DNA from 3 places in the Paenibacillus sp. IHB B 3084 genome. Region 2 is predicted to be linked to each of the others. Evidence: riboswitches for the same ligand, from Rfam matches in the RefSeq annotation. Region 2 holds a riboswitch; each other region holds the start of a gene.
The links. A riboswitch is a leader RNA that binds a small molecule or an ion and turns the genes downstream of it on or off. The one in region 2 is predicted to bind cyclic di-AMP.

Region 1: it holds a riboswitch for cyclic di-AMP, as region 2 does, so the genes downstream of both, ASL14_RS11995 (resuscitation-promoting factor) here and ASL14_RS26415 (3D domain-containing protein) in region 2, are expected to answer to the same signal.
Region 3: it holds a riboswitch for cyclic di-AMP, as region 2 does, so the genes downstream of both, ASL14_RS11605 (C40 family peptidase) here and ASL14_RS26415 (3D domain-containing protein) in region 2, are expected to answer to the same signal.

What each region holds. Positions count from the first base shown of each region.
Region 1 covers NZ_CP013203.1:2,571,291-2,578,742, reverse strand. Annotated here, with positions in the region: gene ASL14_RS12005 (HD domain-containing protein) at 1-988, shown strand, start outside; gene ASL14_RS12000 (TatD family hydrolase) at 1,031-1,801, shown strand; cyclic di-AMP (ydaO/yuaA leader) riboswitch at 2,003-2,285, shown strand; gene ASL14_RS11995 (resuscitation-promoting factor) at 2,555-3,703, shown strand; gene rnmV (ribonuclease M5) at 3,851-4,396, shown strand; gene rsmA (16S rRNA (adenine(1518)-N(6)/adenine(1519)-N(6))-dimethyltransferase RsmA) at 4,404-5,288, shown strand; gene yabG (sporulation peptidase YabG) at 5,438-6,334, shown strand; gene veg (biofilm formation stimulator Veg) at 6,535-6,813, shown strand; gene ASL14_RS11970 (small, acid-soluble spore protein, alpha/beta type) at 6,978-7,157, shown strand; gene ispE (4-(cytidine 5'-diphospho)-2-C-methyl-D-erythritol kinase) at 7,302-7,452, shown strand, end outside.
Region 2 covers NZ_CP013206.1:2,650-10,101, reverse strand. Annotated here, with positions in the region: gene ASL14_RS26430 (M20 family metallopeptidase) at 33-1,211, opposite strand; partial or broken gene ASL14_RS29775 (transporter substrate-binding domain-containing protein) at 1,428-2,056, shown strand; gene ASL14_RS29770 (amino acid ABC transporter permease) at 2,168-2,821, shown strand; gene ASL14_RS26420 (amino acid ABC transporter ATP-binding protein) at 2,808-3,530, shown strand; cyclic di-AMP (ydaO/yuaA leader) riboswitch at 3,777-3,949, shown strand; gene ASL14_RS26415 (3D domain-containing protein) at 3,957-4,625, shown strand; gene ASL14_RS26410 (polysaccharide deacetylase family protein) at 4,784-5,590, opposite strand; partial or broken gene ASL14_RS26405 (NADH:flavin oxidoreductase/NADH oxidase) at 5,893-6,914, shown strand; gene ASL14_RS26400 (PspA/IM30 family protein) at 7,031-7,452, shown strand, end outside.
Region 3 covers NZ_CP013203.1:2,466,455-2,473,906, forward strand. Annotated here, with positions in the region: gene ASL14_RS11590 (YwhD family protein) at 282-788, opposite strand; gene ASL14_RS11595 (M1 family metallopeptidase) at 913-2,925, shown strand; gene ASL14_RS11600 (hypothetical protein) at 2,937-3,764, shown strand; cyclic di-AMP (ydaO/yuaA leader) riboswitch at 4,050-4,187, shown strand; gene ASL14_RS11605 (C40 family peptidase) at 4,193-4,693, shown strand; gene ASL14_RS11610 (GNAT family N-acetyltransferase) at 4,999-5,505, shown strand; gene ASL14_RS11615 (4a-hydroxytetrahydrobiopterin dehydratase) at 5,581-5,880, opposite strand; gene ASL14_RS11620 (hypothetical protein) at 6,000-6,293, opposite strand; gene motA (flagellar motor stator protein MotA) at 6,481-7,275, shown strand; gene ASL14_RS11630 (flagellar motor protein MotB) at 7,268-7,452, shown strand, end outside.

The DNA.
Region 1 (7,452 bases), on a different replicon from region 2:
CGATGTGGGGCATGGCCCGTTTTCCCATTCTATAGAAGAAGCCTTTCATATGAATCACGAGGATTGGACATGCCGGATTGTATTGGGGAATACAGAGATTAACGCTGTGCTGCGGCAAGTCGATGAGGAGCTTCCTGCGAAGGTGGCTGCGGTAATTGCCAAAACGTACGACAAGCCGATTGTCGTAAACCTGGTCACAAGCCCACTGGATGCGGACCGTATGGATTATTTGCTGCGGGATGCGCACTCAACAGGCGTCAATTATGGCACCATAGATTTGGATCGTATTTTACGGTTGCTGCGTCCTCATAATGGAAGAATTGTTGTGAAGGAGTCAGGCATGCATGCGGTAGAGGATTATCTGATGTCGCGCTATCAGATGTATTGGCAAATTTATTTTCATCCTGTGACACGCAGCTCGGAAATTTTATTACGTAAAATTTTCAAGCGGGCGAAGGAGCTATTTAGAAACGGATATGAGTTTAGTTTTCTGCTGGAGCCGTTGCCGGACCTCTTTCGGGGAGAGCTTACGGTGGAACAATATCTGATGCTCGACGAGTCTTTGATTCAGACAGTGTTCAGTCAGTGGAAACGGGAAAAGGACGAGATTTTAAGCGATTTGAGTGCCCGTTTTATGGATCGCAAGCTGTATAAATATGTAGAGATCGAAAATATGGATACAGATACCATTGACAACATTCGGACAGCGCTGGAGCTGGCTGGTCTGCATCCGGAATATGATCTGGAAATTGATTTTCCGACGGATCTTCCTTATGATGTGTTTCGGCAGGGTGGCTCGACGGACAACCAGATTTTACTGCTGGGACGTAAAGGAGAAGTGAGAGAAATTTCCGAAGTGTCGGAAATTGTGCGCTCCATTAGCGGCATTCACCGGGGAAAATATCACATGTATTATCCCCAAAACAAATTGGATGGGGTAAAGGACAAGCTTCCTGCCGAAATAAGGAATTATTTTGTCAAACAATAGACAATTATATGCCAAATAAAGTAATAAAGGAGACAAAAAAACTTGAATTTATTCGACACTCACACTCATTTGGATGCGCCGCAATTTGACGAAGACCGCGAAGAAGTTATAGCACGCGCTGTCGAATCGGGAGTGACCCGAATGATTAATATCGGATTTAACCGTGAGACCATTCCGTCTACCATGAAATTGGCCGAAACGTATGATTTTATTTATGCGGCAATTGGATGGCATCCACAGGATGCGATCACGATGCAGGAGGGGGATCTGGAATGGATTGCATCGTTATGCAGTCATAAAAAAGTCGTGGCGATCGGAGAGATTGGCCTGGATTATTATTGGGACACGTCGCCGAAGGATGTACAGCATCGGGTGCTACGCAACCAGATTGGACTGGCTCGTGAGCTGAACATGCCTATTGTCATCCATAACCGGGATGCGCATGAAGATATTGTTAAGATTTTGCGTGAAGAAAAAGCGAGTGAGGTAGGCGGAGTGATGCACTCCTTTTCCGGGAGCTGGGAGACGGCTAAAATGGTGCTGGATATGGGCTTTCACCTCTCCTTTGGCGGGCCGATAACGTTCAAAAATGCCAAGCAGCCAAAGGAGGTACTGGCACAGGTGCCGCTGGAACGTCTGCTCATTGAAACGGACGCGCCCTACCTGACACCGCATCCGTTCCGCGGGAAGCGAAATGAGTCCGCACATGTGGGACTGGTCGCAGAGGCCGCAGCCCAAATCAAGGGAATAGCGGTGGAGGAATTAGTGTCAATAACGACCCAAAATGCCTTGGAACGATTTGACATTAAGTAAAAAAGTGAAGAAATCAATCAAAATAATGAGATAGACGAAGCTAATCATGAATTTGTTGCAGGAAACTCGAGAATATTACAATATTTTAACCTAATATTGTAGAAAATGTACTTGAAACCTGCTTTACAACATGCATAGAAACAGGATATCATCTTTTCAGTGAATTGTTGTTTGAATGTAAACACCAACAGCTCATTTCATGAACCAGTCTCGCTGAGTCCCTTTTACAGGGAACGGGGGAACCGATATGGCTTACAGTACGTCCGGTGTATGGGCAAGAAGGGAGCGTCTCTTCCGCCAGCCGGCTCGACCTAGATTCCTTTCCCGGATGGGATTGAACAGGTGGAGGGGCCGTATTTCGATTTCTTTCTGGGTCTTCGGGGTGAATGTGAAGGCGACCGCCATGAGCGGTTGACCCAAGCTAGGGCGTCTCTCTACGTCCGAACCCGACAGCTAACCCCGTAAGCGTAACAAGAGAGAAGCCATCTCGTGCATGATTTTTCCGCATATTCGCACATGTCGGAAGCCACGAAAGAGCTCTCTAGTCTCTTTCTCTGGCTTTTTTTGTTGTGAATAAAAGAAAATCTGTCATCATACTGTGATTAAACAGGGGAGGACAGCATGCCGCGAAGACGGGTACATGGTGCAGGACAGTCGCAGTACGGGCTTGTCTTGTAGAAAATCTGTTATAGTCACGTCAATCTCAACTATGTCTTACTCCAGACGGCGGGCTATGTAAGGAGGACGGAGGAAATGGGCATTTTCCAAAAACAGGAGACCCATGAGTCACGCTCATCCAGCATGTCTTACGTATTGCGTTGGAAGCAAGAAAATGTGCGCCAGGCTGCTTTGGTTGCTATTTTTCTAATCGCACTAACGATTATGATTTCAATTCTGGTGTACACTCAATCTAAAAAACAGGTCTTTTTTGTCATCGACGGTAAGGCATCTGCGGTAGAAACCCGGGAATCCCAGCTCCAAGATTTGCTCAAAGAGCATTCGATTTCACTTCAGCCGCATGATACGGTTTCGATGCCGCTGAACGGAGCAGTTCAGGATGGGGATCGCGTAGTTATCAAACGTGCCAATCAGGTCAAAGTATCCTCAGGCAATGAGACGAAAAAGTTGTACACAACAGAAAATACAGTAGAGGGTGCCATTCGCACCTCGGGCTATAAATTATCGTCAAATGATAAAGTTTACCCTGCTCTGGATGCCTCTGTTTCGTCTAACATGGACATAAAAATCGTCCGTGTGAAGAAACAGCAGGTCGAACAGAAGCAACAGGTGCCTTATCAGGTCATCAAAACGGCCGATCCGAGTCTCTATAAAGGCGATAATCGGGTCATCCAAAGCGGTAAAACGGGTGTTGTGGTCCAGCATGTTCAAAAGGTATACCATGACGGAAAATTGGTATCCAAGCAACTGGTAAACAAGGAAGTCGCGCAAAATCGTGTGGATAAGGTGATTGCGGTAGGAACGAAGAAAAAACCGGTCGTTCTGGCTGCTTCCGTCGGTCCCGAAGATGCCGTTAAGGCAACACGGGTTAGTTCGGGCAATGCTGTCCGTAAAGCAGGTGTGAATTTCAAATACAGTAAAGTATTACAAAACGTCTCCATGACGGCGTATTCCTCACAGGAGTCAGGTATCGGTACACGTACCGCATCCGGCACGCGTGTCACGGAAGGGCGCACCATTGCTGTCGATCCAAGTGTGATTCCAATCGGCTGGTGGGTGTATATTGAAGGGGTGGGCTTCCGCCGTGCGGAGGATACCGGTGGCGCGATTAAAGGCCACAAAATCGATGTGTATTATGAGAGTTTGAGTCAAGCCAATCAGTTTGGTCGGAAGCACGGAAAAACCGTATATGTGATTGGACCAGTGAAGCCTGAAATGAACTAAAAACGTGTTGTATATGTTTGGGTCAATGCGATACTATTAACATCATAGTTATGCCATGCTAAGAAGAGGATATCCTCTTCTTATTTTGTTTTCAAAAGCAGGGAAAGATGAATATAGCTTACTGTGTAGTAGTGGAGGGAAACGCAAATGATCAAGGAAGTGATCGTGGTAGAGGGCCGGGATGATACGGTGGCTATTCGCCGTGCTGTCGAGGCGGATACGATAGAAACGGGCGGCTCCGCCATCAATAAAATGACGTTGCGCAAAATTGCGTTGGCACAGGAGCGGCGGGGTGTCATTATTTTGACCGATCCCGATCATGCAGGGGAGCGCATCCGCAAAATTATCGCCTCCAAGGTGCCCGGTTGCAAGCAGGCCTTTATACCAGAGGCGGAAGCGACGCGCAAAGGGGATATTGGCGTAGAGAATGCCTCGCCTGAAGCGATCAGACACGCTCTCGCACGGGTGCATACGACGGTGGAAGGGGCTGATCCTCTAATCGATTGGGCCGATCTGATTGACGCCGGACTTATCACCCACCCAAATGCTGCTGCACGGCGTATGGCTTTGGGTAATGTGCTGGGTATTGGTTACTGTAACGGTAAGCAGCTACATAAACGGCTCGCTGTGTTCCAGATCAGCCGTGAGGAATTTGCCGGTGCGCTGGCACAAATTGAAAGTGAAGGATTGTGATATCCGTATGACAGGGATTCAAGATATAGCAACACCGCGGCGCACGAAGGAGATTATTCAGCGGCACGGGTTTTCGTTCAAAAAGAGTTTGGGACAAAATTTTCTGATTGATCAAAATATTCTGAACAAGATCGTGAATGCTGCGGGACTGGACGATACGAAGGGTGCACTTGAGATCGGTCCGGGGATTGGCGCTTTGACTGAGAAGCTGGCGCAATCAGCCAAGGTAGTTACTGCTGTCGAGATTGACCAGCGGCTCTTACCTATTCTCGAAGAGGTACTGGCCCCTTATGAGCATGTGAAGGTACGCCACGGAGATGTGCTGAAGCTGGATTTGCGCGAGGTATTCGCTTCCGATTTCGCCGGGGTCAGTAAAGTGAGCGTCGTCGCTAATCTGCCGTACTACGTCACTACACCGATTCTGATGAGGCTGCTGGAGGACAAGCTCCCTCTGGAGAATATCGTCGTCATGATCCAAAAGGAAGTGGCTGAGCGTATGGCTGCGTCTCCTGGGACGAAAGACTACGGCAGTTTGAGTATTGCAGTGCAATATTACAGCGAGCCTGAACTGGTCTGCATCGTACCGAATACGGTGTTTATTCCTCAACCGAATGTAGAATCGGCGGTCATCCGTCTGCGTGTGCGGGAAGTGCCTCCGGTAAAGGTGGTGGACGAGCAGCATTTCTTCGAAGTCGTTCATGCTTCCTTTGCTCAACGTCGCAAGACCATTTCGAATAACCTGAAAAGCCGCTTCTTTACCAAAGAGAACAGGGACACGCTGGAGCCGCTGTTGCTTCAGGCAGGCATAGAGCCTTCCCGTCGGGGCGAGACGCTGAGCATCGAGGAATTTGCGCGTCTGAGCGCTGTGCTGCTGGAGGCCGGGATTTCCTAATCTGACGCACAAGTGATCGCTTAGCAGCAGTCAGAGGGCGTCTGGTTGCGCTTTGCACGGTTGTGGCTGGCTTGTATAAGCTCCTGAGCATGGATAAGGAACCAAACTGTGCATTCACCCATACGATATGGGAGGGGTGATACAGTGTGATGATTTTAGGAGACTTGGTCGTTCGAAAATCGTACGGCGGAGATGTCACGTTTCGCGTTGAGGACATCCAGCGGGATAAAGTGATCATTAAAGGGACGGAATTTCGGCTGCTTGCCGATTCCCCCGTGAACGATCTGGTCAAGGTGCCTGCTGACCAGATTAGCGGGAAGACACGGCAAGCCCATATTAAGGCGGATGAGTCTCTCCATCTGTTGCAGCAGGCACGGCAGAAGCAAGCTGCCCGCAGTCAGGCGGCTTTGATCGGGGAGTGGAGTGATCCGGTGGAGTCGACGTATTTTGAAATGCCCGGCAAGGTACTTCATCTGGATGGGGATGCCGGCTATTTGAGAAAATGTCTCAGCCTATATGAGGAACTCCGCGTTCCTGCGGAGGGGCATCATGTACATGAATCAGCAATGGCCGACACGTTGTATCGGCTGCTTCCCCGTATTCGCCCGGATATCGTAGTCATTACCGGACACGACGGGGTATTGAAGCATCCGCAGCCTTATGATTTATATAGCCTGAAAAGCTATAAAAATTCGCAAAATTTTGTGGCGGCGATCCAGGTAGCGAGACAATATGAGCGTCATCTGGATTCATTGACGATTGTGGCGGGAGCATGTCAGTCCCATTTTGAAGCGCTGCTGCGTGCAGGAGCGAATTTTGCCAGTTCGCCAGGGCGCATTCTGATTCACGCGCTGGACCCGGTATATGTGGCTGCCAAGGCAGCCTTTACGTCGATTCGTGATACGGTCAACATGGGTGACTTGTTTCATCAGACGATCAGTGGCAGCCGTGGCGTGGGCGGTATCGAAACCCGGGGAAGCTATCGTATCGGTCTGCCCAAGCTCGAAAATTTGTCGACTCTTAAAGTAACGCCTTCTGCAATCTAGGGTTTAAACCTGTTGAATAGGATTTGCGTGGATAAAAAGCCTCTGGTTGCAGGGGCTTTTTGGCATTTTTATACGCATATTCCTGTTCGCAAAAAATTAAATTGACAAATTATTTTTCGTGTTGCTATAATATTTAGCTTGATTTGACATTGTCTCTAAAATTCGTTATAATGGACAAGGAAAGAGGTGGTCGTTAGGCAATGGCTAAAAATACGCTGTTGGAAATCAAACGCAGTCTCGACGCACATGTAGGGCAAAAAATTTTGCTGCGGGCTAACGGCGGACGCCGTAAGACCGTCGAACGAACTGGTGTCTTGGAAGAAACGTACCCTTCTGTTTTTATCGTCAAGCTGGATCAGGAGCAACAAACGTTCAAACGTGTCTCCTACAGCTATGCTGACATTCTTACTGAGTCGGTGGAAGTTACTGTATATGATCCCGACTCCCATACAAGTGTCGAATATTTTGACACACCTTAATTGATTTTATGTAATCTATACCGGCTTTGCAGGTTTAAAGGCGGCTTCGTCAGTTCAAATGACGAGGCCGTTTTGTATTTATAGGGCAGGATGAAGCATCGCGTCTCTGCGCATACTAAGGCGGGAATGATCTTCCTTATTCCACTGCCGAAGGAGGCGTATGCATGAGTCGAAGAAGACGAAGTGTCATGTCGGAAGAGCTTAAGTATGAGCTGGCCAAGGATCTTGGATTTTACGATACGGTCAAGGAAGAGGGCTGGGGAGGCATTAAAGCCAAGGATGCGGGCAATATGGTCAAGCGGGCCATTCAGCTTGCAGAGCAGGCAGCTTCCCGCAAATCGTAGCCATCGGCGGTGCTGACGAAAAAGCGGGGATATCCGGTTCATACCGGGTGATCTCCGCTTTTTTGAACCTCATGACTTGACAGGCTGAGTCTGATATAATATGTTAAGCTGTCTTGAGGGAAAAGTTGAAGGTGGGTGAACGCCTTGAAAATATACGAAAAAGCACCGGCGAAAATCAATTTAATGCTTGATGTATTACGTAAGCGGGATGATGGGTATCACGAGGTCGAAATGATTATGACCATGGTCGATCTGTCCGATCGTTTGACGATGTCTGAGCTACCGCGTGATACGA
Region 2 (7,452 bases):
CCTTTCTGGAAAGAAGGCGTAATTAAAAAAAATTAACGTTCGCTTTTCAGCAGAGCGAATTCTTCCTTGATTTGAGCCAGCAATTCAGGTTTCGTAATTACATCACAGGCGGTCCATGCCAGGGTTCTGGCGGCTAACAACATTCCTTCCAGCGCCCGATCCTGCATCGCTAAATCGCGGAATTCAGGTGTATGCAAGGCGTGCTTCTCGTCAATAACTTGAATGTAAGGATGAATGGCAGGACAATGCAGCGACACATTTCCAATATCCATAGAGCCGTGATCTTCACCCTCTGTTATGTTCTCCTGTGCAATGCCAGCCAGCACCAGGTTAGCGGTAAAGGCATCAGAAAGCGCGCGGTTGGTCACCATTTCATCATAAGATGTTTCATAATTCGAGGTTTCCAGACGACACCCAGCTTGTAAGGCAGCACCTTCAGCAATTTGAACGACACGGCGAGTCAATGAATTCAGTTCATGACGTGTAGCAGCCCGTACATAAAATTGAGCAGAAGCATAATCAGGAATAATGTTCGCTGCCTGGCCTCCTTGATTAATAATGCCGTGAATACGTACCGTACTCTTCACCTGCTGGCGGAACGCATTAATGCCGTTGAACGTTTGAATCACTGCGTCCAGCGCGTTAATACCTTCGTGGGGACTGGCAGCGGCGTGAGCGGATTTCCCAAAGAATTCGAACTGAACAGCATCAATTGCCAGCGATTTGCCGGATTTTTCATAGCGGTCATAAGGATGTGTCATGAGCGCTATATCGCAATCATCAAACAAACCGGCAGCCGCCATGGGAACCTTGGCACCGCGCGTTTCCTCGGCAGGTGTGCCGTATACTCGTATTTCTCCGCCGATCTCGTCAATGACCGATTTGAGGCTGACAGCAGCTCCTGTACTCATCATACAGATCAAGTGATGTCCACATGCGTGTCCCAAGCCTTTCAGAGCGTCATATTCCGCCAGAAAAGCGATGACCGGCCCGGGTTTGGCTGCTTTATAAGTCGCAATAAAAGCCGTTTCTATATCCACAACAGGGGACTGAACTTCAAATCCGTGAAAAGCCAATTCCTCTTTTAGACGAGCAGCCGCCAAAAACTCCTCATTCCCCAGCTCCGGGTTTGCGCCAATATATAAAGAAATGTCCTTAAAACGTTGGGCATGCTGTTCAATGGTACGTTGGATCGTATTTTTGTTATTCATGGAAAAACTCCTTTGTAAAAGCTGAAATGTAGGTATTACGTCAGGTATGCTGAAATTGTACTATAACATTCATTGCATATTCATGCATATTCATTTATAATGACACAATCTTATTTATTATAAAGAATTTAAGGAGAGAAAAAAAGATTGAAAAAGGCATATCGTTTTACCGCCCTGATTTTGACGGCGGTTATCTTGCTGCTGGCTGGTCTTCCTATGCTCACTGCATACGGAACGGAAGCGAAGACACAGCAAAAACTTGTACTCGGCATGAGTGCCGATTTTCCGCCGTATGAGTTTCATAAAGTAATTAACGGTAAGGATACCATTGTAGGCTTTGACGTTGATATTGCCAATGAAATTGCCAAGGATCTGGGTGCAGAGCTGGTTATTGAGGACATGAGCTTTGACTCCTTACTGCCTGCACTGCAAAGTGGTCGTGTAGACCTGGTACTGTCTGGTATGACACCAACGGATGAACGCAGAAAGAGCATTGATTTTCGGATGTATACTACCACTCCAAGCAAGTCATTATGGTACGTCCGGAGGATAAGGACAAATATCCGACGATGGCTGCTTTGAAAGGCGAGAAGATCGGCGCACAAAAGGGCAGTATTCAGGAAGAGATTGCTCAAAAAGTGCCCAATGTCTCTGTAACTTCGCTGGATAAAATCTCCGACCTGGTGCTCCAGCTTCGGACACAGCGTATTAACGCTGTCGTGATTGAAGACACTGTCGCTAAAGGATACACATTGGATGGCACTGTAACACTTGCCAAGGCGGTGCCTGAGGAAGCAGGAGCAGAAACGGCTGTAGGTATTCGTAAAGGAAATACTGAACTGCTGGCATCTGTAAATAAAACGTTGGCTCGCCTGAAAGCAGACGGGTCTATTGAAAAGTTTTCCACGGAAGCGAGTGCGCTCTCTGCGGATCGACAGGTTTCATCCAACAACATTGTGGATATATTTTGGAAATATCGCAGTTTTTACGTTACGGGTATCGGCTACACATTGTTGCTGTCCGCCCTCGGGGTACTGTTCGGATTTATCATTGGTCTGATCATTTCTCTGTTGCGGATGAGCGGTGTACGTATCATTGAGTGGTTGGGTACAGCCTACGTGGAGGTGCTGCGTGGTACACCTATGCTGGTACAGCTTATGATCATCCATTATGGGGTTGCTTTGACGCTGGGCGTTAATTTTACGCCACTTCAGTCCGGTATTATTACGTTATCTCTGAATAGCTCGGCATATCTGGCTGAAATTTTCCGTGCAGGTATCCAGGCAGTGGACCGTGGTCAGATGGAAGCAGCCCGTTCACTCGGTATGGGACGAGGCAAAGCTATGCGTCACGTCATTTTACCGCAAGCGTTCAAGTCTGTACTGCCTGCGATCGGCAATGAGTTTATTACGATTATTAAAGAGTCCTCCATCATTTCTACCATCGGTATGGTGGATATTATGTATCAGGCTCAAGTCATTAAGAACATCACCTACGAAGGATTAAGTCCGTTCGTCATCGCGGCCGCTATTTATTTTGTAATGACATTCAGCTTGTCGAAGCTGTTGGGTTTATGGGAAAGGAAGTTGAGAGCCAGTGATCACCGTTAAACAACTGCGTAAATCGTTCGGCAAAAATGAAATTTTAAAAGGCATTGATATAGATATTGCCAAAGGCGAGGTTGTTGTCGTCATTGGCCCGAGTGGTTCGGGAAAAAGCACATTTTTGCGTTGTATGAATCTGCTGGAGCAGCCGACTGACGGGGAGATTCTGTTTGAGGGTGAACCGATTACGGCACGCGGTCACAACATTAATGCAACTCGTGAGAAAATGGGCATGGTGTTTCAGCACTTCAATCTGTTCCCACACAAAACAGTACTGCAAAATTTGACGCTTGCGCCGACTCAGGTTAGAGGCCAGTCAGCAAAGGAAGCAGAGAAAATTGCGTTGGAGCTGCTGCGTACCGTTGGACTTGAAGACAAAAAAGACACCTATCCAAACCAGTTGTCCGGTGGACAGAAACAGCGGATTGCAATTGCACGCGCCTTGGCGATGCAGCCGCATGTGATGCTCTTCGATGAGCCGACCTCCGCCTTGGACCCTGAAATGGTCGGAGAGGTGCTGGACGTGATGAAGAAGCTGGCTGAGGGTGGCATGACGATGGTCATCGTAACGCATGAAATGGGCTTTGCACGCGAGGTAGGAGACCGCATTATCTTTATGGATAACGGTCAAATTGTGGAGCAAGGTACACCGGAGCAGGTTTTTGGTACACCAAGCCATGATCGTACCCGGGATTTTCTTGCCAAGGTTTTGTAAGAAATGAGCTTGTAAAGGCTATGAAGCAAGCCCTCCGCGGTGGAAGTTTGACGGGAGGGCTTTTTCTTTTTTTGTCATCCTCGTTCAGATTTTTGTAACTGATTTCGATTTCATGATGACAAAATTGTAACAGATGTAGTATGATGTTCAAGGTTCCCAACATTTTCATGCAGATAAGGTTACAAAATTGTGATATTATGCAGTGAGCCAAAACTTACCTGGGCAGCAGACAGCAACGACAGACGCTGAATGCGGGACCCAAAACCATGGGAAGTGCGGGGGACGTAACAACGGCAGTCACTTCTGATCCGTCTTCATACGAATGGATGGAAGGTGCCTAGGGGTGAATTGCATTAGCATAGGGCTTCTCCTGAGTCCGAATCCGACAGCTAACTTCGCAGGCATATTAGAGGAGGTACATATCTTTTGAAACATCTGAAACGTATTGGAAAAACAATGAAATTTGCAGTGCTGGCCGCAGCTATCGCAGGATTGGCACAGACAGCAGGGGTAGCCGACGCCGCTTCGCTTCATACCGCCAAGGAAGGTGATACCTTCTTTTTGCTTGCTCAGCGTTACGGGGTATCTGTAGAGGATCTGCAAAAGGAGAACCCGGATGTTGCTGCCAGCAATATATATGCAGGAGTACAAATTAAGGTTCCGGACGAGAACAAGGTAAAAGTCGCTTCGGATTCGAAGCCTCAGCTTTTGTCCGAGAAAGCGCCGGCGGGTGACGATCAACAGGTTGAAGCATGGGGTAAAACATTTAACTACAGCAAAGTAGTTGATGTGAAGGCCACAGCGTATTCCGCAGCAGCCAGTGAAAATGGAAAATGGGGAGCAGTAGACTATTTCGGAAATCCGCTTAAACTCGGTACGATTGCCGTAGACCCGAATGTAATTCCGTTGGGTACGAAAGTGCTGGTTACAGGCTATTCCCATCCAGGGCTGCCGGATCAATCTTTTATAGCGGTAGCTCGCGATAAGGGCAGTGCCATTACGGGGAAACGGATTGATATTTTCATTCCGGGTAGCCCATCTTTTGTGAGTGACTTTGGTTTCCAAAATGTGAAGCTGTACGTCATTGATAAATAGTCTGTATAAACCAATGAATTATATTTACATAATATATATTATGTAAACCAATATCAAATAACTTAATCGCCGGTCCTGATTCATATGGGCTTTGTCGATTAAAAAAGGGCTATCTTGACGAGCAGAATGCATCTGCTGGTAAGACAGCCCTTTTACTATTATTTCCGCTCCGAGGTGTGAAGTAGCCGTGGAACCGTGACAAATTTGTACCCCTTGGCTTTCAGCGCTTGAATAAGACCCGGCAGGGATTGAACAGTGCCTTTCAGGTTGGAGCTTTGACCACCGCCTGCGTGCATTAAAATGATGGAGCCTGGTCCGGTAGCCGGGATCACATTACGCTGAATTTGTGTTTTACTCAGTCCCTTCCAATCGAGGGAGTCTACGTTCCAATTGACAATCATGTAGCCGTGACTACGCGCCCACTGGATCTGAGGCTCCGTAATTTCACCATAAGGCGGGCGAATCAGCTTGGGTCGAAAGCCAACGGTGGCCTCCAAAATATGTTCTGTTTTCTTAATCTGGTTGCGAAAGCGTTCCGGTGAAGCCTTCCTAAAATCCGGATGGGTATAGGAATGGTTGCCTAAGGCATGGCCTTCACGTACGATACGGCGAATCATGCCCGAGTGTTTTTCCGCACGGTGACCGACGATAAAGAAGGTGGCTTTGATACCATTCGCGTGCAAAATGTCCAGAACCTGCGGCGTATACCGTGAATCAGGCACGTCATCAAAAGTCAGGGCAATTTGCTGCGTATGCGGGCCGCACATTTTAAAAATATCCGAATGTTTTTTTCGAAGCATAGCTAATGTGGGAGTGGCTCGTTGTCTGCTCTTTTGTGCTGAAGAAACAACAACCGCTTCCTTGGGATGAGTCGTTCCGGTATCGGGAGGCGCATCCGCGTGAACGGGAAAACTCGAAAATGCTAGTAACAGTGCCATGATTGGCAATATTCCCCTGTACGGCATATGTATCCCCCTTTCCGTGCAGTGGTACCCCTGTTGCTTTCATTTATTATGTACCTGCCATGTTGAAATTATGCTGCTGAACAGGTTAGACTATTGAATGGTTGAGTGGAAATGCAGCACAATACGGATGTAAGTGCAGATCTCGAAGCTAAACGCACATATTCTATTAAACCTGACCGAAAACAACAGCATTTTCGCAAGTTTTAGCCTTTTAATGGATTCGGTATCCAGTGATAGCTGGTGTATAATGAGGTTGCAATTCATATTGTACAGAGTTGGAATTAAAGGAAGGATGGATAAAAGTGACCGACTTGTTTACTCCTTATCAATTAAAGGGACTTTCTTTAAAAAATCGGATTGTAATGCCCCCCATGTGCCAATATAGTGTGGAGGCCAAAGATGGAAAGCCAAATGATTGGCATCATGTCCATTATGTTAGCCGGGCAGTAGGTGGTACCGGGCTGATTATTGTGGAAATGACGGCGGTCCACCCGGATGGACGTATTACAGATCATGATCTGGGCATTTGGAGTGACGAGCATATTCCTGCATACCGTAAAATAGTGGAGGAAGTCCACAAGTACGGTGCCAAAATCGGAATTCAATTAGGTCATGCCGGACGAAAGGCTGAAGATACCGACTTGCCTGTTGCACCGTCCTCGATAGCTTTTAGCGAACGTTTCAAGGAGCCGCATGCTTTAACGACAGCCGAAGCCAGGGAACTGGTTCAGGCTTATAAGGAAGGCGCGCGCCGCGCGGTGGAAGCCGGGTTTGATACGGTAGAAATTCATGGCGCTCACGGTTATCTGATCCATCAATTTCATTCACCTTTAACGAACACCAGAGAAGATGAGTATGGACAGGATCTATCGCTGTTCGGTGTTGAAGTGATTCAGGCTGTTAAAGAGGTACTTCCGTCTGATATGCCTGTGTTGATGCGGATATCCGCCAAAGAGTATGTCGAAAACGGATATAATGTGGAATACATAGCGGGCATAGGGGAACGATATCGTGATGCAGGTGTGGATATTTTTCACATCTCCTCTGGTGGCGAGGGGCCGATTGGTTCTAACGGCGGTCCATCTGCGCGAGCGGGATATCAGGTGGATTTGGCACATAAAATACGTGAAAAGCTGAATGTACCTGTAATTGCTGTCGGTCTGCTGGACGATTATGAGGATGCCCGGCGGGTGATTCAGCAAAAGAAGCTGATCTGGTAGCGATAGGGCGCGCCATGCTGCGCGATCCGTATTGGGCGTTGCATGCATCGCGGGATCTGAAAGTACAGGCGGATATCCCGGAGCCATACTTGCGTGGTTTTTAGAATGTACTTTAAATGTACTTTATCGGATAATATTTTTGAAACTCTATTTGCAAAGCTTGCGTAAACATGTGTACAGAGCTTAAAATTTAAGCATTCAACTCTAGGAGGAACTTCACATGTCTATTTTCAAACGTTTAAGAGATCTTACGATGTCCAATATCAACTCCATTATTGACAAGGCCGAAGATCCAGTTAAAATGACGGATCAATACATTCGTGATATGCAAGAGGACTTGGAAGATGCAGAGAAAGCGGTAGCCGCTCAGATTGCCATTGAGAAGAGATTTAAACAGCAATATGAAGAGCAGGCCGCTTTGGTGAAAAAACGTGAAGAGCAGGCTCATACGGCAGCAAAAGCGCAAAATGTGGATCTGGCTCGCCGTGCGTTGGAAGAAAAGAAATCTGCTGAGCAAAAAATGACCGAGTTCAAGACGGGCTACGAGCAGAATAAAGCGGCAGCCGATAACCTGCGTGGTAAGCTGGATGAAATGCGCAGACAACTGACGGAAATGAAGAACAAGCGTGAAACGCTGGTTGC
Region 3 (7,452 bases), on a different replicon from region 2:
AATAACCACACATATGCTTCAGCTTTCTTCTACTATTAACGCATATCTGAAATATGTAAATAGAAGAAGCTGCTAGGCACAAAAAGACGACTCCTGATCCATTCAGAAGCCGTCTTTTAACCGATTAATAAAATCTTCACCTTGTCTTTGCTTCAATGCATAGTTGTACCAACTCATAGGCAGAAGAGGTATGATCACAATAGATAATATCCAGAGGAATAAAGGTGCGTTGTGCAGGCAGTTCCCCCCCAATATGGAAAAACTGCCTCTAACCAAAGTTATTACCCTTCCAGCGCCTGCTTCAATTCCTCAGGCGAAGCGTCCCACCATTCCTCGTTATGCGAGATCAGCAGGCTTTTGAGCGCTGCTTTATCCTCGCTGCCGAGATCGTCCAGCATAAAACGGCGCTTGAGCGCGTAATCCATACGGTTGACGTGATCGGCGAGGATTTTCCAGCCGCGTTTGGCTTCGTCGTCAATCAGCATCTCACAGGCAGTCGCTCCACCGTACACACGCCCTTCGGGTGTGCGGTCCACGGCTACCCATACCAGCCATACCTGGCGTCCGTTCGGTACATCCTCTTTATTGGTAGAAAACTTAATCCCGCGTTCTACTTTACTTTTGGCATGCATGGCACCGACATCAATTTTTGCCTCGCCGCGGTCAATAATGACCGGGGACATGCTGTTCAGGTCGATTGAACCTGCGCCGAAGCCCTTATGTTTACTCTTGCCACTGACAATGTTCAGTGCAATCTGTTTTTTGCCGTCCGGTTGATTTTCACTCATGCGTCACTAAGCCTCCATTTTCCGTCTTGACACTCATTCTACACTATAAATATTTTAACTAATAATCTCCCGAAAGCAAACATATACATGCTGTAGATGCTTGTCAACGGGAGGTATCCATTGTATGACCCCAGCACGCACCAAAATCGTTTTATTGTCTACACTAGCCCTCGGTCTCCTCGCAGGGACGTTATGGTTTGCCTGGCAGCCTCAATCCGAGTCGAATTCGCAATCCTTGGGCAAACCGATGTACGATTCCCAGTCGAAGTCTGCGCTTGCGCCTAATATGGGCAAGCCCCTGGGGGCAAACATCCTGCCTGACGTTCCCAAAAGTCCCTCACAGCCCGCTTCGGAGATTCTTAGCAAGCGTGTGGTGGAATACCACATTGACGTGTCTCTGGAAAAAGGACAGGTTTTGCGGGGCACTGAGACGCTTACATGGAAGCACCCGGGCACCAAAACCGTGAACGATCTGTACCTGCATCTGTACCCCAATGCCTTCTCTTCCATGGAAACCACCTTCATGAAGGAATCCGGGGGCAAGCTGCGCGGCGACACCATGCCCAAGAACGGCTTTGGCTCCATGACACTAACTGAACTTAAAACGGAAGACGGTTTATCCCTCATGCACCGGACTCAATACGTGCAGCCGGATGACGGTAACGTGAACGACCGCTCGCTCATGAAGGTACGTCTCCCCAAGCCGGTCCGAGGCGGTGAAAGCATTACATTATATATGAAGTTTGAGGTAAAGCTACCCGCCATCTTCGCACGTATGGGCGCAACAGATGATTTTGTCATGGCAGGTCAGTGGTTTCCCAAACTCAGCGTCTACGAAACCGCAGGACAGCGCGGACGCGCCGAGGAAGGCTGGAATCTGCATCAGTATCATGGAAACTCCGAGTTTTACGCAGATTTCGGAATTTACAGTGTGCGGATTCGAGTGCCTGAAACACACATCGTGGCTGCAACCGGATTTCCCACCCGTGGAGCAGTCCGGCAAAATGGACAAAAAATATATCAATTCTATGCCGATGACGTGCACGACTTTGCATGGGCCGCTTCACCGAATTTTGTAGCCGCAGAAGAACCATTTTCCTCTGCTGAGGTGCCGGGTGTCAAAATCAAGCTGTATCTCGACCCATCGCACAAGGAGCTCAAGGGACGCTATATGAGCGCAGCCAAGGCAGCCCTTTCCTATTACAGCAAGTGGTACGGGCCTTATCCATACTCGACCCTGTCCATCGTTGTACCACCCAAAGCAGGCAGCGGCGCGGAGGGCATGGAGTATCCCACACTCATTACGGCTGCAGCGGCGGATAATCCGAATCCCGGCTATAGTCTGGAGCGGACGGTCGTTCATGAGATTGGGCATCAATATTTCTATGGAATGGTGGCAAATAACGAATTCGAGGAACCATGGCTGGATGAAGGCTTTACCTCTTATGCAGAGGAACGACTCATGGAGCAGGAATATGGGCTCATCCCTAACTTGCCGTTACAGTCTGGACAGGTATCATCCCCTCAGCCGTTAAACCGTGAGTCTTGGAAGTACGGCTCGGCTGCTAAATATGCACAAAATGCCTATTCTCGGGGCAAGCTGGTGCTGCGTGGCATTGAACGACAGGTCGGCGCGAAAAAAATGGATCGCATTATGCGTACCTACGTCCAGACCTACCGATTCAAGCATCCATCCTCGCAGAATTTTCAGCGTATCGTCGAAAGAGTCACCGGACGTTCGTGGAGCCACTATTTTGAACAATATGTATACGACGGCCAGATGGCGGATTTTTCAGTGGATCGCATTACGAACCGCAAGCTGGCCAACGGATACGAAGCAACCATTACACTCAGCAAAAAAGGGGCAGATTATCCCAAGGTCCCTGTTCAATTTACCTTCAAGGACGGCACAACGATATTCAAGGCATGGGACGGAACGGGCAAAAGCACCACCTATCGACTAAAAGGTGCATCTCCGGTCTCCCATGTGATTGTTGATCCGCTGTACACGATTGCGCTGGAGAACAAGCATATCAACAACAGCCTGAAGGCCGAACTGAACGAAAAAACCCAGACCCGTTGGAGCATAAGTGTAACCAAGCTGCTGGAGACACTGCTTGGAAGTCTGTCATGGTGAGGTGTCTATAGATGCGTACTGTTATAAAAGAAGGCTGGGCGCTTGTGCGCATACAATTTTATATTGTCATCATTCTGTTTCTGTATCGACTGCTATGGGGCGTTTTTCTCTATCGGCTGGTACAATCCGCCGTTACTCCCCTGCTGCTGCGCTACCCCGATCAGGGTCAAAATGAACTGGGACAGACGTTGTTTTGGATGGAGAGCCAGATTGCCCTGACGGACAACCAAGAGGTTCATATGTATCTGTGGATACTACTGGGGGCAACGGTGCTGCGTACACTGATTACCCCCTTCATCCGGGCGGGAATATACCAAAGTCTGCACACCCATGCGACCGAGCCACAGAGTCTGTCCTTTTTCCGCGGAATGAAACGTCATGGCTTGTCATCGCTGATCTATTACGTCATCGAGCTTGGACTCCTGCTGCTCCCTGCTTTCTGGGTGGCTCCTAAGCTCTACCCTATCGTGGCAGGGGCGCTGCAATCTCCGGCCTATCTCCTGCATGTGCTGCCCTATGCCATCGGTTGGATTGCTTATGGCTGGTTCATCCGCCAGTGCATCCTGTACATGCAGCTAGGCACCGTAGGTGGTCACGCCATACGATCGTCGCTGCTTGCCTTCTTTCGCCAAATCCTCCCGGCTATCGGTATTTCGCTTCTGCTCGGTGCAGGTGTACTGCTCGTCCTTGGTCTATTCGGCACCATGGCGATGATTTGGACTGGTATGCTGGCACTCATTCTCCAGCAAACGTATCATTTTGTTACCAGTCTGGTCAGGCTATGGCACATCAGTTCACAGTACCGACTATGGCATACCGATATCTCCGGCAGAGGTTGAACCTTCACTCCGTTCCTCCCGAACAATTTCTGGCTGTCCAAAGACAACTATCCATCTCCATTCATATCCAGGCAAACGGCACATAACTGAATACTCTTAACAAAATCTGTTCCCGCGATAAAGGGAGCAGATTTTTTTGTAACTTTTTGCGATGAAACATTTGCCAAAGCCAGCCGACTTTGTTACAATAATCGCAGTGAACTGATAGTAACAACTTTGTAATCTTTATTGTAACCTTTACCTTAAAAACATCGTTATCGTGAATATTGCTCTCCAAGGTGCACATCTTAAGTTAAGCCTAATTCCTGGCACCTGGGAAGCGGGGGAACCAGTTTGGGTGAATTGATCTCGCAACAGAGTGGTCATAGGGGAACCTTCTACCGAATCCTTAAGCTAACCTCGCAGGCATTGGAAGGGGTATATTTTTTTTGAAGAAGAAGCTAACGATCGCAGCCATGGGTCTCGCCATTGCCTTTACATCTTTTACATTCGGTGGAGGAAGTGCATTTGCAGACTCTAAGATGGACCAGGTCATCCAAGATGCCAAAGGAACGAACTACAGAAGCGGAGGCACTACACTCGACGGGTTCGATTGCTCCGGCTTCACAATGTATGTATATCACAAACTAGGAATTAATCTGCCCCATCAATCCGGATCACAATTCAAAATGGGATCTTCCGTATCCCGCGACGAAATGAGACCTGGTGACCTGGTGTTCTTCAACACCACAGGAAGAGGCATTTCCCATGTAGGTATCTTCGTAGGTGAAGGGAAATTTGCCCACTCCTCATCTTCACGTGGTGTAGTTGTTAGCTCACTGGACGAAAACTATTACGCTAACCGCTATGTCGGTGCAAAAAGAATTATGAGCACAGACGCTTACCACGCTGTAGCTTCTGAAACTCCTGATGACGACAACGTAGAATAACTAACGAACAGCAAACTAACCCTGAGCCGCAATTTGATTCTGGCCGGAATCGAATTGCGGTTTTTTATGTCCACAACATCAGAAACGTTATCGTTACTGACGAACTGACACCTCAAAAGGTTTCAGATTTTGCGAACATCGTCGGTTTTACCGTCACGGCTGGGGGAGCATATGAACAGTAAAGCCTTCTTATTGAATGTATACCCGACTTGGGTATGAAATAAACACCGCTTGCCAATCCCCTGCAACTTGTCTACAATCTGTTGTTAATGGTTTAAGTACTTGTAAAAGGAGGATGGGGAGACATGCCGGCCTCAATATCTAACTACCGGATCGTACCGATGGACGAACAGCAGGCGGCTGCGATATGTGAGTGGCGCTATGATCCACCCTACAACATATACGGCTGGCTACCTTGGGAACAAATGAAGGCACTTGAAGTCGAATTTGGAAGCCCCACGCTTCGCCAAGAGCAATATGTTGCTGTGCTGGATGACGAGAACACGCTAACCGGATTTGCTCAATATTTCCCGATGATTGGAGTGACCCGGCTGGGTCTGGGAATGCACCCCCAATTATGTGGACATGGCAGAGGCGCCGATTTTGTCCGTGCCATTGCCATGGAAGCCAGACGACGCAACCCGGAGAATGAAATTGATCTGGAGGTACTGACCTGGAATGGGCGCGCCATTCGGGCTTACAAGGCAGCCGGATTTGAGATTACGGATACCTATGAACGTCAGACTCCCGATGGTAAAAAGCCGTTTCATTGTATGGTATATCATCCTGACCCCCAGCCTCGTGTTCAATGATAAAAGCGCCTTCGGCATACAACGGCATTGTTGTATATCGAAGGCGCTTTTATCATATGGCAGACCATGATCAGCTCAATGACTGCTACGCATTTTCTCAAAAGCTTCATTATATTGTTGGGCTTCCTTAATATCTACGGCCATAATGCCACCGTCATCCCAGGAGGTTAAGCGCAGGGTCACGGTCTTATAATCAATCGTAATAAATGGATGATGATTAAATGCTTCCGATATAGCAGCAACTTCATCCACGAATGCAATCCCTTTCATAAAACTGGAAAAATTATATTTGCGGACAATCCAGCGTCCTTCCTCCAGTTCCCAGCCCTCCAGCTTCTCCAGATGTGCTTCAATCTCTTCTTGTGTAAAAGGCATGTTACGACTCCTCCCCGTTTATACGGAAGCCTTTCAGCCGCTTGAATGCGACCAAAACTACGATATAGTGGTGTCCATATTACCACGGCCCCGTTGATAAATCCATAAGACGGACCTGTTCAAATCAAAGGTACCGACGTTAGCTCCTCATCCCCAATGAGCACATAGATACGGTGCTGCTCCGGTTCATAGATGACAACGCCGCTGCCCACAGCGATAACGGGCTCTGTACCCAGCGCATAAAACAGGTCTTCAGCCAGCGCTTCATTGACTTCCTGACGCCCTGCCGGGTCCAGCCTGTCCCAATCTTCTGCTTCCATTTCGAAAAATTCATAGCTATCCGGAATGTGTCCCACAGCCTCTGTCAAATCGTTCAAAATTTGTTCATACTCCCGTCCGTGCTTCACTCCCATGCCATTTCCTCCAATTCTTCCACCATTCATTAGATAATCACCTTATTATACCGGAAATTCGTACTTAACAAAAAAGAGAGTTTTGTCGATAAATACTATAATCCGTCTTGTAATGACGTGCCTGGGGCAAGGACGACCCCGGTGGCATGAAAGGATTCAAAATCTATTCTCATGGATGAGGTGTATCATGCAAATTTCAACCATTATCGGACTTGTACTCGGGATTATGTCATTGGTCGTCGGGATGATTCTCAAAGGCGCGCCAGTGATCAACTTGGTCAACAATCCCGCTGCTTACATGATTATTTTTGTCGGAACGGCAGCAAGTATTTTTATGGCCTTCCCGATGGCAGAAATTAAACGGATTCCAAAACTGTTCAAGGTTATTTTCACGGAACAAAAGCTTTTGGACCGTAAAGAGCTCATCGGCACGTTTACCGAATGGGCATCCATTACCCGTCGCGAAGGCCTGTTAGCGCTGGAATCCAAGGTAGAGGAGATCGACGATCTCTTTATGCGTGGCGGTATGCGTATGATTATTGATGGTAATGATCAGGAATTCGTACGTGACGTTCTGATGGAGGACATTAATGCTACTGAAGATCGACACCGCTCAGGTGCGCTGATTTTCTCTCAGGCTGGTATGTACGCTCCGACGCTCGGGGTACTCGGTGCCGTCGTAGGTCTGATTGCCGCTCTAGCCGACCTTAGTGACATGGAAAAGCTGTCTCATGCCATTGCGGCTGCCTTTATTGCGACGTTGCTCGGTATTTTTACAGGTTACGTCCTGTGGCATCCAATGTCCAATAAGCTGAAACGGTTATCCAAAAAAGAAGTAGAGCTTAAATTAATGATGGTCGAAGGCCTGCTCTCGATTCAATCAGGTATATCCACCATTGCGATCAGCCAGAAGCTGACGATATTCCTGACTCCGACCGAACGGGCTACCCTGGCCGAGAAGGATGGGGATTCCGGTGAGTAAAAAAAGACATGAACCGCACGAGGAGCATGCCGACGAAAGCTGGCTGTTGCCATATTCCGACTTGATGACCCTTCTGCTAGCTCTTTTCATCGTCTTATTCGGGATGAGTTCGCTCGACGCCAAAAAATTCGAGGAAATGGCCCAATCCATGAGTTCAGCCTTTAACGGAGGCTCAGG